DNA from 2 places in the Jonesia denitrificans DSM 20603 genome. Region 1 is predicted to be linked to the other one. Evidence: riboswitches for the same ligand, from Rfam matches in the RefSeq annotation. Region 1 holds a riboswitch; the other holds the start of a gene.
The links. A riboswitch is a leader RNA that binds a small molecule or an ion and turns the genes downstream of it on or off. The one in region 1 is predicted to bind thiamine pyrophosphate.
Positions count from the first base shown of each region.

Region 2: another riboswitch for thiamine pyrophosphate. It lies ahead of thiM (hydroxyethylthiazole kinase); the one in region 1 lies ahead of JDEN_RS01575 (thiamine ABC transporter substrate-binding protein).

Region 1 is NC_013174.1:330,500-337,726, reverse strand. It holds gene JDEN_RS01585 (ABC transporter ATP-binding protein) at 1-309, opposite strand, end outside; gene JDEN_RS01580 (ABC transporter permease) at 306-1,988, opposite strand; gene JDEN_RS01575 (thiamine ABC transporter substrate-binding protein) at 1,981-3,072, opposite strand; TPP riboswitch at 3,117-3,220, opposite strand; gene JDEN_RS01570 (DUF4235 domain-containing protein) at 3,349-3,609, shown strand; gene JDEN_RS01565 (nuclease-related domain-containing protein) at 3,667-4,437, opposite strand; gene JDEN_RS01560 (beta-galactosidase) at 4,513-6,648, opposite strand; gene JDEN_RS01555 (ABC transporter substrate-binding protein) at 6,872-7,227, shown strand, end outside.
Region 2 is NC_013174.1:1,250,541-1,257,767, forward strand. It holds gene JDEN_RS05920 (hypothetical protein) at 1-409, opposite strand, end outside; gene JDEN_RS05925 (ABC transporter ATP-binding protein) at 476-1,288, shown strand; gene JDEN_RS05930 (NfeD family protein) at 1,481-1,909, shown strand; gene JDEN_RS05935 (SPFH domain-containing protein) at 1,952-3,163, shown strand; gene JDEN_RS05940 (TrmH family RNA methyltransferase) at 3,273-4,121, shown strand; TPP riboswitch at 4,191-4,285, shown strand; gene thiM (hydroxyethylthiazole kinase) at 4,277-5,107, shown strand; gene thiE (thiamine phosphate synthase) at 5,104-5,850, shown strand; gene thiD (bifunctional hydroxymethylpyrimidine kinase/phosphomethylpyrimidine kinase) at 5,847-7,227, shown strand, end outside.

The DNA.
Region 1 (7,227 bases):
GGTGTGGGTGGTGAGGCCGTAGGCGATGTTGGCGGCGACGTTTTTGTGGGGGAAGAGTTGGCCGTCTTGGAACATGAGGCCGAAGTTGCGTTTGTGGACGGGCACGGTGTTCATGGGGGTGTTGTTGTAGGTGATGCGCCCGTGGGTGGGGTGTTCGAGTCCGGCGATGGCGCGTAGGAGGGTGGATTTTCCGCAGCCGGAGGGGCCGAGGAGGCCGAGGATTTCGCCGTCGGGGACGGTGAGGGTGATGTTGTTGACGGCGGTGTAGGTGCCGTAGGTGACGGTGAGGTCTTCGAGGGTGAGGGTCATGTGAGTGTTCCTGTGGTGGGGGTTCGCCACCGTTCGGCGATCATCATGATGGTGGCGGTGAGGAGCGCGAGGATGAGTGATGCGGCCAGGGCCATGCCGTAGTTGTCGGCTCCGGGTTTGGAGATGAGTCGGAAGATGACGATGGGGAGGGTGGCGGTGTCGGGGCGGGCGAGGAATGCGGTGGCTCCGAATTCGCCGAGGGATACGGCGAAGGCCATGCCGGTGGCGAGGGCGAGGGCTCGGGCGGCGATGGGCCAGTCGATGGTGGTGGCGATTTTCCATCCGGGTGCGCCGAGGGTTGCGGCGGCGTGGTGTTGGTTGGGGTCGATTGCGCGGAGGACGGGTAGGACGGTGCGTACGACGAGGGGGGTGGCGACGACGGCTTGGGCGATGGGGACGAGGATGCCGTTGGTGCGCAGGTCGATGGGCAGGCCAAGGGGCTGGTTGAGGGTGATGAGGAACCCGAATCCGACGGTGACTGCGGACACTCCGAGGGGGAGCATGAACAGGGCGTCCAGGGTGGTGATGGCGCGTTTACCGGTGGGGGTGGTGGGGCGTCGGGAGGCGACGTAGGCGACGAGCCCGCCGATGATGAGTGCGGTGAGGGTGGCGTAGAACGCGATAATGAGGGAGTTGGTGAGGGCGTCGAACACGGTGACGTTGAGGGTGTTGTTGTCGCCTCGGGTGGTGAGCGCGGTGAAGTTGGTCAGTGTCCAGTTGCCGTTAGCGTCTCGGAATGCGGCGGTGGTGAGGTTGAGTAGGGGCCAGGCGAGGAGCCCGGTTGTGGTGGTCAGGGTGATGAGGGTGGGGAACCAGTCGCGCCGCCAGGTGAGGGGGCGTCCGGTTATGGTGGCGGTGAGGAGGGTGAGGGCGCGTTCTTGGCGGGTTCGGGCGGTCGCGGAGATCCACAGGGCGGTGGCGATGACGAGGAGTTGGAGGACGGAGAGGACTGCTGCGGTGCGTAGGTCAAGGAATTGGACGGTTTGCACCCAGATTTCGGTTTCGATGGTTCCGTAGCCTTGCCCGCCGAGGACCATGACTGTGCCGAATGCGGTGGCGCAGAAGAGGAAGACAACTGCTCCTGCGGATGTGATGGCTGGCATGAGTTGGGGGACGGTCACTGTCCACCAGGCGCGGTTGCGTGATGCGCCGAGTGCGCGGGCCGCTTCGGCGGTGCGGGGGTCGATTTTTTCCCACATGCTGCCGACGGTGCGGACGACAACGGAGTAGTTGAAGAACACGAGTGCGGCGATGACGGCGGTGAAGGTGCCGTCGATGGCGAGGAAACCGAGGGGCCCGTTGGGGGAAAGCAATGCCCGGAAGGCAACTCCAACGACCACGGTGGGTAGGACGAAGGGGATGGTGACGAGTCCGCGCACGAGGGTGCGGCCGGGGAAGGTGCACCGGTACAGGACGTAGGCGCCGGGGATCCCTAACAGGAGGGCCACCAATGTGCCGACGACGCCTTGGGCGAGGGTGATGCCGAGGAGTCGCCAGGTGCGTGGGGTGGTGAGGACGGTGGTGATACCGCTGAGGTCGAGTGCCCCGTCGGTGAGGAAACCGCGTGCGATGAGTGCGGTGACCGGCCACGCGAAGAACACGGTGAGGAACACGAGGGGCACGACAGCTGCGGCGCCCCACAGGGTGGCGCGCCGCAGCGTGGGTGCGTGGTTAGCCAATGATCTGTGCGCTCCAGTCTTTGATCCAGGTGTCACGCATGCGCGCGATGGTGTCTGGGTCTAGGGAGATTGGGGTGGTGGGGACGGGGGCGAACTGGGCCCACGCATCGGGAAGTTCCACGGTGTCCGCGACGGGGTACATGTACATGGCGTCGGGGATGGTGGTTTGGTAGTCCTCGCTGAGGAGGTAGTCAATGAATGCTTGCGCGCCCTCAGGGTTTGCGGCCCCGTGCAGGACCCCGGCGTATTCGACTTGCCGGAAGCAGGTGTCCAGGAGAGCCGATGTGGTGGTTGCGGACCCGTCGTCGGTGACAGTGAACGCTGGGGATGATGCGTAGGACAACGCAATGGGGCGGTCTCCGTCACCGGTTGCGGTGAAGTCCACGTAGTAGGCGTCTTCCCAACCGTCCACAATTTTAAGGCCGTTGTCTTTGAGTTGGGTCCAGTAGTCTAGGTACCCGTCTTCCCCGTATTTCCCGATTGTGGCGAACAGGAACGACAACCCTGGTGAGGAGGTCGCCGGGTTGGTGACCACGGTGAGGTTGCGGTAGGCGGGGTCGGCTAGGTCGTCCAGGGTTGCTGGGACGTCAAGGGAGTGGTTCTCGAACCAGGTGGGGTCCACGTTGAGGCACACGTCCCCAAAGTCAATGGCCGTTAACGTGTCATCACCAGGAAGGGCCAGGTCACGGCTTGTTTGGGAGGCGACCTCGGAGGTGTAGGGGGCGAACACCTCTTCACTGATGCCACGGGAGGCAAACGTGTTGTCGACACCAAAAACCGCATCGGCAATGGGGGCGTCCTTGGTGAGGATCAGGGAGTTCACTAAGGCTCCCCCGTCACCGTTGGTGACAATGGTGAGGTCGTATCCGCTGGTTTTTTCGAAGTCGGCCTGCTGTTCTTCACTCATCTGGAATGAGTCGTGAACAACGACGGTCACAGTCGAGGGGGTTTCCCCCTGGGCGTTGTCTTCGTTTGAGGACCCTGGCACGCACCCGGCGAGCGCGGCGGTGAGGGTGAGGGCGGTGAGGGTTGTGGTAAGTGGGCGGCGGGTGGCCTGTGTGTGGGTGGCGGTGTGGTGGTTCATGTGTCCTCCTTTAAGGTTCAAGGAGGGGTTCCGTGACGGTGTCACGGCGAGATAGCCCGACTCCCTACGCCGGTATGATCCGGGTCAGGTTCGAGGGTCTGCCGGTGCTGGCACTCTCAGCGCGGTGTGCGCTCCCCTGTCGTACGGGTTCATTGTACGGGCGGTGGGGTTGGGGTGAGGTGTGGTGCACGCCACCTGGGGTTGTGCGGGGGCGTGGGTGGGTGTGATGTGCCACGATGGTTGGTGGTATGTGTTGTCGTTGGTGAGGAGGATGTGATGGCGAAGGATCAGTCGACCACGGAGAAGCTGGTGACGATGGGCTTGTCGTTGGCCGCGGGGTGGGTTGCCCACAAGATTGTGGAGAAGGTGTGGGATAAGGCCACGGGTGGGTTGTCACATGATTTGGATGACGACGATGCGCAGGTTGCGTCGGTGATTACGTTTGCGGCAGTCTCTGCTGTGGTGGCGTCGTTGACTCAGGTGATGGCACGCAAATCGTCGCACAAGGTGGTGGCGCGGTTGTCGCCGAAGAAGTAGTGGCGTGTTCCCCCGCTGGTTGCTCCCGTGTTGGGGTGCTAGCGGGGGTGGGCGTGTTTAGTTGGGTGTGATGAGGTTGGTGATTGTGGTGCTGATCCAGTGACCGAAGCTGGCGACTAGGTCGGGTTGGGTGATGACGAACAGCAGCCCCGCCCCCATGAGGAGTAAGCGGAGGATCCCGGCGAGCTCAGCGCGTGCGCTGGGTTTTTTTGTGCCCTTTTTTTCGCGTCGGGGTAGGGGGTTGGTGCGGGCTTGGGCGCGTGCGGTTGCGGCGTTGAGGAGGGTGACTTCGCGGTCGAAGTCAAGTGTTTCAGCCAGGTGGTAGGCCAGTGTGCGGACCTGTTGGGCGTCCAGTACCGGTGGTTTGGTGGTGAGTGCGGGCAACAGTTGGTCCAGGGTGACCACGTGCACGGTGGTGATGTGTTCACTGATGCCGGTTTGTGCGGCGAGCACGAGGATGGGGTGAATGGGAACAGGTGGGAGGGTGGGGTTGTCCACCCGGACCGCGGTGATCATTGAGTTGATGGCGGCGCCTTGGTCCCGCATTTTCTCCAGCACACTAGCCCGCGAGTTCCCGTTTTGGCGTAGTTCACCGTCTGTTGCGGTGACGGTACCGGACCAGTTTTTTGTGTCGAGGACGAACACGCCCTGTGCGTTGACCACGAGATGGTCGATGTTGGCTTGGGGCCTGCCCGGCCACGGCAGGTCGTGCGCAACAAGGTGTTCTTCGGGGGTTAACAGTCCCATGATGGTGCGGGTAGCTCGCTCTCCTCGCACCCCACGTTCGTTGCGTTCATCTCTGCTCAATCGCCCCGCTGGATTAGACATACAGCAAGTATCGGCGGGTGTGGGTGTGGGGTTGACCCCACGCCCACACCCGCCTGACTAATAAGGCTGTTGCGCCTACTTCACCACCACGACGCTGCCTCGAGCTGGCACCATGATGGTGTCACTCACTGTGCTCACCGCAACGGGTGCGTCGGTTGGTGTGGGGGTGGTGTGAGTGCGGGCAACAACTGGCGGAGTGACGATGCGCCCCCCACGCAGGTCCACCCCCTGCAGTGTTCCGTGCCCTCCAACAGGTGGGAACCCTGCGTCTGTGTCCGTGTGGTTCATTGCTGTCACAAATGTGGCACCGGTGTCGCTGGTGCGCACAACGATCTCAAGGCCGTGCGGCACGTCACGCTCTGGGGTTAACCCTGCATCCTTGTACACGGCATCCAACACGGCACGTAAGCTGTCCCCACACAGCCGAGTTGACACATACCAGGCGACCCCTTGCCCATATTCATGGCGGGTGATCGCTGGTCCGCCAGGGGCGGGACCATCCACGTAGGACGCCACATCTTTGGCACCGTCTAACACAAGGTCGTCAGCCCACACATCGCCAGTCAATGTCAGCCCCGGCGCCAACTGGTCGCCGTGCACTGTCAGCGTTTCCCCTGCCCGCAACGGGAGGAATTCCTCCACCGTCACCCCAAGAACCGGGGCCAACGCCGCTGCCAACCCGCCATGACGCACCGTGTCATTGTCGTCAACAACACCGGTGAAGAACGAGGCAACAAACCTGCCCCCGCCCCGCACATACGCATCAATGTTCGCTGCTGCCGCATCCGTTAACAGGTACGACGCTGGGGCAATCACCAACGCGTATTGGTCCAATGCCGCTTCCGGGTGCACAAAATCAACCGTGAACCGGTCGTGGAATAGCTGTTGGTAAAACGCCACCGTACGTTCGCGGTGGTCGACGTCCACCGAAGGGCGCCATTCGAGGTCTTGGGCCCACATGGATTCCCAGTCCCACAGGATCGCTACCTGCGCGCGGGTTGTCGATGCGGTGATCCCCTGGCTGGTGAGATCTCCAAGGGTGGCTCCAAGGGAGCACACCTCACGGAACACTCGAGTGTTGGTGCCGCCGTGCGGGATCATCGCTGAGTGGAACTTTTCCGCCCCAAAGCGGGCTGCCCGCCACTGGAAGAACATGATGCCGTTTGCGCCGCGCCCCAGGTGGGACAGTGCGTTGCGGGTCATCTCTCCTGGGGCTTTGGCGACGTTGCGTTCCTGCCAGTTCACCGCCGAGGTGGAATGTTCCATAAGTATCCATGGCAGTCCGCGCGCCAATGAGCGGGTGAGGTCTGCGTCCATGGCCAAGGTGATGTGGTTGTTGGGGTCACTAGCTGTTAAGTAGTGGTCATTGGAGATGACGTCGCATTCTTGCGCCCACGCCCACAGATCCATTGCTGGGCATGAGGATGCCATGAAGTTCGTGGTCACTGGGGCGGTGGAGTACTGGCGGATAATATCGCGCTCAGCAATGAAGCATTCCAGCAGCGCATCGGAAGTGAACCGCTGGTAGTCCAGGCGCATGGACGGGTTTGTCACCGTTGCGGACACAGCAGGGGCAGGGATGTGCTCCCACTGTGTGTAGGTTTGCCCCCAAAACGTGGTGCCCCATGCCTCGTTGACCGCGTCCAACGTGGTGTAGCGGCGTTGAAGCCACACCCGCCACGCCGCCACCGAATACTCGTCGTACGAGTCGGACACAGGCGCGCCGTACTCGTTGTGTACGTGCCATAAGGCGACCGCCGGGTGGTCCCCGTACCGTTTCGCTAACGCTTCAGTTATTGACGCGCACGCCTGCCGGTAAGCGGGCGCTGAGGGTGAGGCCATCCCGCGTGACGCGTTGGTCAGCACAGTACCGTCCCTGGTCACGACCCGTGCATCAGGGTTGTTGGCGTAAAACCATGCTGGGGGTGCGGCGGTCGGTGTGGCCAGGTCCACGTGGATCTCATTGGCCCATAGCAGCTCAATCAGTTCATCGAGCCACTCAAAATCGAACCGACCTGGCTCTGGTTCGAGCAATGCCCACGACCAAATCCCAATGGACACCAAGTTGACGCCGGCTTCCCGCATGAGGCGCACATCCTCACGCCACACGTGCCGGGGCCACTGCTCCGGGTTATAGTCGCCACCATAGGTGACCGCTTCCAGACCACGAAGGCCGTAGTCACGGGGCTGGAACTGGGGATCGAAACGCATGGGTGTACTTCTCATTTCTCGCGCGAGGGACGGGACACGACACAACGCTGTGCGCGGTCACAGCCTGAACACTCCTCAATGTACCAGTAAGATAACGGGGGTTGCCAATAGCCGCCTGTATGTGCAACATTATTTCCTGTGACCGGTCACAGCGCGGGAGGAACCACGCACCGACCACCACCACTGACTCACCCCACCCAGGGTCACCGATCAAGGAGGATCAATGCGCGGACTAACAAAAACCGCAGCAGCAGCACTCGCCGTCACACTAGGGGTCACCCTCGCCGCATGCGGCTCCGACGACGACACCACGAACAACTCAGCAAAGCCAGGCGAAAAAGTAGAACTCACCTACTGGACCTGGGCACCCAACATGGAAAAAGTTGTTGACGTGTGGAACGCCGAGAACCCAGACATCCAGGTCACGGTCAACAAGCAAGACGGCGGCGACGCAGCCGTCACCAAGTTCCTCACCGCCATCAAAGCAGGCTCTGGGGCTCCAGACCTCATGCAAGCCGAATACCAAGTCATCCCCACCCTCGTCTCCTCAGACGCACTCGCCGACATTTCCGGCTACAT
Region 2 (7,227 bases), 920 kb from region 1:
CCGGCACGTCAACCGCATCCCACACCACCGACCACCCTGGTTCAATAGCCGAGCCAAACTGTTCCACCTGCGGAATCAAGGCAACGTTGGCAGGGGAGGGGCCAGCAAGCCGAACCAGCACAGCCTCCCCAGCCTCCGTGGCATGAGGAGCAATCGACGCCGGCACGCTCGATACATCCCCCGGAACCGGGCACACCGCCACACATGCAGCAACCCGATGCGCCCACCCTGTCAGAACCTGCGCTAACGACCCTGAAACCAACCCACGTACTTGATGCGGCTCATCGTCACCCACCACACCGCGCAACGCATCACCCATCCGTGCGGGGGCCGCACACACCCGCGGCAACCATAAAGCCAACGACACCGACCGGGGAACTACCACTGCACCCTCAGAACCAAAGATCACATCACACACCGTAACCGCCGCTCACAATCACACCAAAACACCACGTCGGCCGATAGAGTGAGAACCATGACCACGGTTCTTGAACTGCACAACGTCACTGTCCGCCGCGCAGAGAAAAACATCATTGACGATGTCACCTGGCAGGTCAAAGACAACGAACGCTGGATTGTCCTTGGCCACAACGGGGCAGGGAAAACAACACTCATCCAACTCGCATCCGCCCGCATGCATCCCACCCAAGGAACAACCACCATCCTTGGCGAACAACTCGGGTCAGTGGATGTGTTCGAACTGCGCCCCCGCATTGGCCTGGCCACCGCAGCACTTGCTGAACACATTCCTACCGAGGAAACAGTCATCGATGCGGTCCTCACCGCAGCCTACGGAGTCACCGGACGTTGGCGTGAAGAATACGATGACCTAGACACCGAACGTGCACATGACCTCATGGCAGCGTTCCACGTTGACCACCTGGCGCAACGCACCTTTGGGACATTGTCAGAAGGTGAACGTAAACGTACGTTGATTGCCCGTTCCCTCATGGCGGACCCCGAACTCCTCCTCCTTGACGAACCTGCCGCAGGACTCGACGTTGCAGGACGTGAAGAACTCATTGCCGCGCTCAGCGAGCTTGCCGCCCACGAACTCTCACCAGTGCTGATCCTGGTCACTCACCACGTTGAAGAAATCCCTCCTGGGTTCACCCATTTGCTGCTGCTCAAAGACGGACACATTCACGCAGCAGGCCCCCTGGAAGACACCTTGACCAGCGAGAACCTCACACAGGCTTTCGGTACTCCGCTCACCGTCACCAGGACCGGTAACCGGTACACCGCCGTGGCGACACCTGGACAACGCAAGAACGGTCACCACGCCTGATCAACACAGTGGGAGCAGTCCCCACCTCCATGCCTGTGGATAACCAAAAAGATGATGTACCCCCTGGGTAAAGTGACGTAGATTAGTCACTCAAGAAACATTCAAAAACGCAGGGAACACAACGGTTGTGACCTCACGCCACAGCTGGCGGCCCACAACCACCACATCCTGCACAGACATATGGAGGCGAACATGGACTGGTGGATTTGGCTCATTGTGGCCATCGTGCTCGTCGTTGTCGAAATGCTCACCCTCGACCTGGTGTTGCTCATGATCGCAGGCGGTGCATTGGCTGCCGCCCTCGCCTCTGGGTTAGGTGTGGACAACCTCCTTGTTCAAGGGCTCATATGGGCAGTTGTGTCACTACTGCTCTTAGGAACAGCGCGCAGATGGATGCTCGAACGGTTCCGGGGGCGCGACACACTCAGCGAAACAAACGTGCACTCCTACGTGGGGAAGGCAGCACAAACCCTCACCGACGTCACTATGACCAGCGGACGCGTCAAGTTCCACGGCGAGGTCTGGAGCGCACGCACCGCAACTGGGCAAGTACCCCCACACACCACAGTCACGGTTGTTGCCATTGATGGGGCAACAGCGATCGTTGAGCCACTGGCTTAACCCCTTCTTTCCCCACCCCCACCACGATAGAAAGCAGAGCACATGGAACTGGCAATTATTGGTCTCATCGCGCTCGCGATCCTCGTTATCACGGTGCTGTTCAAGGCCGTGCGGATCGTCCCTCAAACCGTTGCACTCATTGTGGAACGCCTGGGACGCTACCACCGGACGATGGACGCGGGTCTTCACTTCTTGGTCCCCTTTGTGGACCGTGTCCGCGCTGGCGTGGACTTGCGTGAACAGGTTGTGTCCTTTCCGCCACAGCCGGTTATTACCTCTGACAACCTTGTTGTCTCCATCGACTCGGTGATCTACTTCCAGGTCACTGACCCCAAGTCCGCCGTCTACGAGATCGCGAACTACATCACTGCGATTGAACAGCTCACGGTGACCACCCTTCGTAACGTCATTGGTTCCATGGACCTGGAACAAACTCTGACTTCCCGTGACCAGATCAACGGACAACTTCGTGGCGTCCTTGACGAGGCAACCGGACGCTGGGGTATTCGCGTGAACCGCGTGGAACTCAAAGCAATTGACCCACCGGCATCTGTTCAAGGTTCCATGGAACAACAGATGCGCGCTGAGCGTGACCGCCGCGCGGCGATCCTCACCGCTGAAGGTGTGAAACAGTCACAAATCCTCACCGCTGAAGGTGAAAAACAGGCTGCGATTTTGCGTGCTGAAGGTGAAGCACAGTCCGCGATTTTGCGTGCTGAAGGTGAAGCACGTGCCATCCTTCAGGTGTTTGACGCGATCCACGAAGGTGACGCTGACCCCAAGCTTCTGGCCTACCAATACCTGCAGAAACTGCCAGAAATCGCCAACGGTTCCTCGTCGAAGATGTGGATTGTGCCAGCCGAGTTCACCACAGCTCTCAACGGGATCGCCTCCGGGTTTGGTGGAACCGCCCCAGAACCGGTGGACCCGCAAGCATTTGCCGGCACGAAAGATGCTGAAGGGCGCCGAGCACGCCGCGAACGCCTCGAAAAGGGGTTCGGGCTTACCGACCCAACTGAAGCGTTGGAAGAAGCTCGCCGTCAAGCAGAAGCTGCCCGCGCAGATGCCACCACGGCAGGCACCCGCTCTGGGCGTCCCGCTAACCCGCGCAGCACGGTGGGGCAAAACCCTGACGAGGCACCGAACAATGGCACCGGTCAAAACTTTGCGCCACCAGCACCACGGCCAGTCACACCCCCGCAAAGTCCAGATCAAGGCCAGCAACCACCGGCGCCTCCCGCACCTCAGCAGTAATACACTGTCGAGCACGCATCGAGGCTGACAGGTCAGCACACCACGAACGGGTGACCAGCATTGGTCACCCGTTCGCTTGTTCTCCCGTCAATAAGGAACAATAGGCTGCGTGCTTGAACCCATCACGTCCACCACTGACCCCCGCCTCGAGGAATACACCAACCTCACTGACATGAGGTTACGATCCCGCTTTGAACCAGAACGAGGTGTGTATATCGCAGAATCAGCGACTGTGATCTCTCGGGCTATCACAGCTGGGCACGCTCCTCGGTCCTTCCTCATGTCACCCAAGTGGGTGGAGCAGATGACACCACTGATGGATCAGTTCCCGAACATTCCCGCCTATGTGGGAGCCCCCGGGTTGTTAGAAGAACTCACTGGTTTCAATGTTCACCGTGGCGCGCTGGCTTCCATGCACCGCCCGGCTCTTCCTTCACTTGACGACTTCATGACAAGGATTACGAGGACCCACCAACCCAATGCGTTGGGAATCGACGGTCAATCAGCACGTTCTCGTATTGCTGTGCTGGATGGCATCATTGACCACACAAACCTTGGGGCAATCATCCGGTCCTGTGCGGCGCTTGGCGTGGACGGGATAATCGTCAACCACACCAGCGCTGACCCGCTGTACCGGCGTGCGATTCGAGTGTCCATGGGCACTGTATTCCAAGTGCCCTGGACCAGGGCGAACAACCTTATCGAGGTACTTGATCTGCTCCATGAAGCGCACTACACCACCGCTGCACTCGCTTTGAGCGACAATGCGATCACGTTGGACCAATTCAACGCAGAAAACCACGACAAGGTTGCGTTCTTATTTGGAAATGAAGGACACGGCCTGAGCGACCGCACGCTCGCGACCGTGTCCCGGGTTGTCACTATTCCGATGGCGGGCGACGTGGATTCCCTCAACGTTGCCGCAACAAGCGCTCTGGTCTTTTACGCAACCCGGTAACGCTCCAGCTTCCATCCCAAGAAGTGAACGTGCAGTTCACCAGGGGTGAGAAAAGGGAGTACAGTAAACAGCACGGACACGGGGTGCCCCCATTGGGGCTGAGATCACACCCGTTGAACCTGATCTAGTTCGTACTAGCGAAGGGAATGTCGCGGATGTTTGACGCGCTTTCACACACTCTTTATCATCCCTCAACAATCGCGCACACAGCGGTGGAGCTCCTGGATAGGGTGCGAGCCACCACGCCACTTGTGCACTGTCTGACCAACTCGGTCGTCACTGGATTTACTGCCAACGCTCTGCTGGCGGTGGGAGCAACACCTGCCATGGTGGATTTACCCGGTGAAGCAGGCCCGTTTGCTTCGGTGGCCGATGCGATCCTCATCAACCTGGGTACCCCGCACGCCGCACACCGTGACGCGATGCTCGAGGCCGTCCAGGTGGCCCGCACTCACGGTACGCCGTGGGTTCTTGACCCGGTGGCAGTGGGCATACTTCCGATCCGCACGGCCCTTGCCGACCAACTACGAGGCGAACATCCCACAGCGATCCGGGGGAACGCATCGGAAATTATGGCGCTAGCGGGCGCGGGAAGCGGGGGGCGAGGCACCGACGCCACGCATAGTGTGGCGGACGCACAACACGCGGCCCGCACTCTTGCCCACAGTACTGGTGGTGTTGTCGCCGTGTCTGGTCCCACTGATTTCATTACAGACGGTGACCGCGATATTTATTTAGGTAATGGTCACCGGTTTTTGACTACCATCACCGGGGGTGGGTGTGCTTTAGGTGCAGTGACTGCCGCGTTCTTGGCTGTGCACGACACCCCGCTTCTTGCGGTCACCGGGGCGCACATGGTGTACACGATTGCCGCACAACGAGCTGCCGACAAAGCACACGGACCAGGGTCCTTTCAGGTGGCGTTCCTTGATGAGCTTGCCACCGTGACGGGGGATGCCATTGTGGCGGAGGCGATCATCTCATGACGACCCAACCACGAACAGTACCCCCGACAACCTGGGCCTTGAATGAGGTATTACGGGTGTGTGTGGTGCTGGATGAGAGTCATTGCGCAGCTGCGGGTAGGAGCGTGACCCAGACGGTTGCGGACGCGGTTGCGGGTGGCGCCACCATGATTCAAGTGCGGGCCAAAAACGCTGATGACCGAGAGTTTTACTCACTGATTGCGCACGTGTGCGCAGTTGTCGATGGGCAAGTCCCCGTCCTGGTCAACGACCGGGTGGATCTGTTCCTTGCGGCACGGATGGACACGATGGCGGTTGCTGGGGTTCATGTGGGCCAGCGTGACCTGCCGGTGAGCGTGGTGCGCCGGTTGGTGGGGCAGCACGCACTGATTGGAGTGAGCGCATCACGGAAAGAGGAAATCAGGAGCGCTAGCCACGATTGGGCAGCAGTGTCTTACATCGGGTTGGGTGCGTTGCATGCAACCGGAACAAAAGCTGATGCTCCTGCCCCGTTAGGGCTTGAAGCGGTGGCCCAGCGCATTGAATTAGCGACCGTCCCGACTGTGGTGATCGGTGGGATTACGGTGGCTGATGTGCCAGCTGTTCGGGCGGTAGGTGCTGCAGGTGTGGCGGTGTCGTCTGCGGTGTGTGGTGCCCGTGACGCGGTCGCAGCTGCGGCACAGTTTCGGAGCGCCTGGGATGGGACGCCCGTCGGGGTTGGCAAACAAGAAGGACACACAACAACAGCAGGGGGCTCACAATGACAGCATCATGGTCACCTATTCGGGTACTGACTATTGCAGGGACTGACCCAACAGGTGGGGCAGGGGTACAAGCAGACATCAAAACGATCACAGCGTGTGGGGGGTATGCCCTGAGTGTTGTCACCGCGGTGGTTGCCCAAAACACAGTGGGTGTTCGTTGCTTTGAGTCGGTGTCTTCCTCTCTGGTTGCCGACCAGTTGGCGGCAGTGGCCAGTGACACGGCACCGGCTGCGGTGAAAGTGGGGATGTTGGGGGACCCTGCTGTGAGCCGGGAAGTGTGCGAGTTCGCGCGGCACCTCACCGTTCCTTTGGTGGTGGATCCTGTCATGGTGGCCACCTCAGGGGATGAGCTTGTGACTGGGGTAGCACGCGAAGCGCTATGGGAGCTGTTGCCGTTAGCGACACTGATCACCCCGAACATTCCTGAGTTAGCGGTGTTGTCAGGGATGGCGCATGCGGTTAGTGATGAGGAGTTAGAACATCAGGCGCGGCTGGTGGCGCACAAGTTCGGGGTCGCTGTGCTTGCGAAAGGGGGGCATCGTGTGGGTGACACCGCCAGTGATGTGTTGATCGGTGCCCCAGGCCCTGGTGGGCAGTGTGAGGCAGTGTGGGTGCATGCGCAACGGGTGAACACGACGTCCACGCATGGCACAGGGTGTTCGTTGTCGTCGGCGATTGCCACATTGTTAGGGCGTGGATATGACCTGCCGGAGGCGGTGCGCCGGGCGAAGGTGTGGCTTACCCAGGCGATTCGGGCGGGGGATCGGATGGCAGTGGGGACCGGTCATGGTCCTCTTGATCACATGTGGGCTGCCCATGATGTGTTTGCTCGGGCGGGGGATCACGGTGATGCCCAGGATGTGGCTTCCCAGTGGTGGGCAGACATCATGGGGATTCGTCATGCCATTGATGAACTGGAATTTGTTCAGCGCCTAGGAAATGGAACACTGCCGCCTGAGGTTTTTGGGTGGTATGTGCACCAAGATTCCGCGTATTTGCGGGAGTATTCGCGGGCGCTTGCGATGGCGTCGACTCTTGCTCCCACCCGTGAGGAGCAGGAGTTGTGGGCGCGCGGGGCGCATAGCGCCATTCATGTGGAAGCGGGAATGCATCACACGTGGCTTGCGCATGCGCAGATGGAGCAACCAGTCGTCACCTCGCAGGTGACGCATGGATATGTGAACCATTTTCTGTCGTATGCGGCACGCGGCGACTATGAAGGGCTTATTGCTGCGTTACTGCCGTGCTATTGGCTGTACCAGGACATTGGTATGCGTTTATATCAGCGGTATTGGACGAGCGAGCACCCGTACGCGACCTGGCTGGCCACCTACCATGATGAGGACTTTGCGGCTGCCACGGCCGCTGTGATCGATG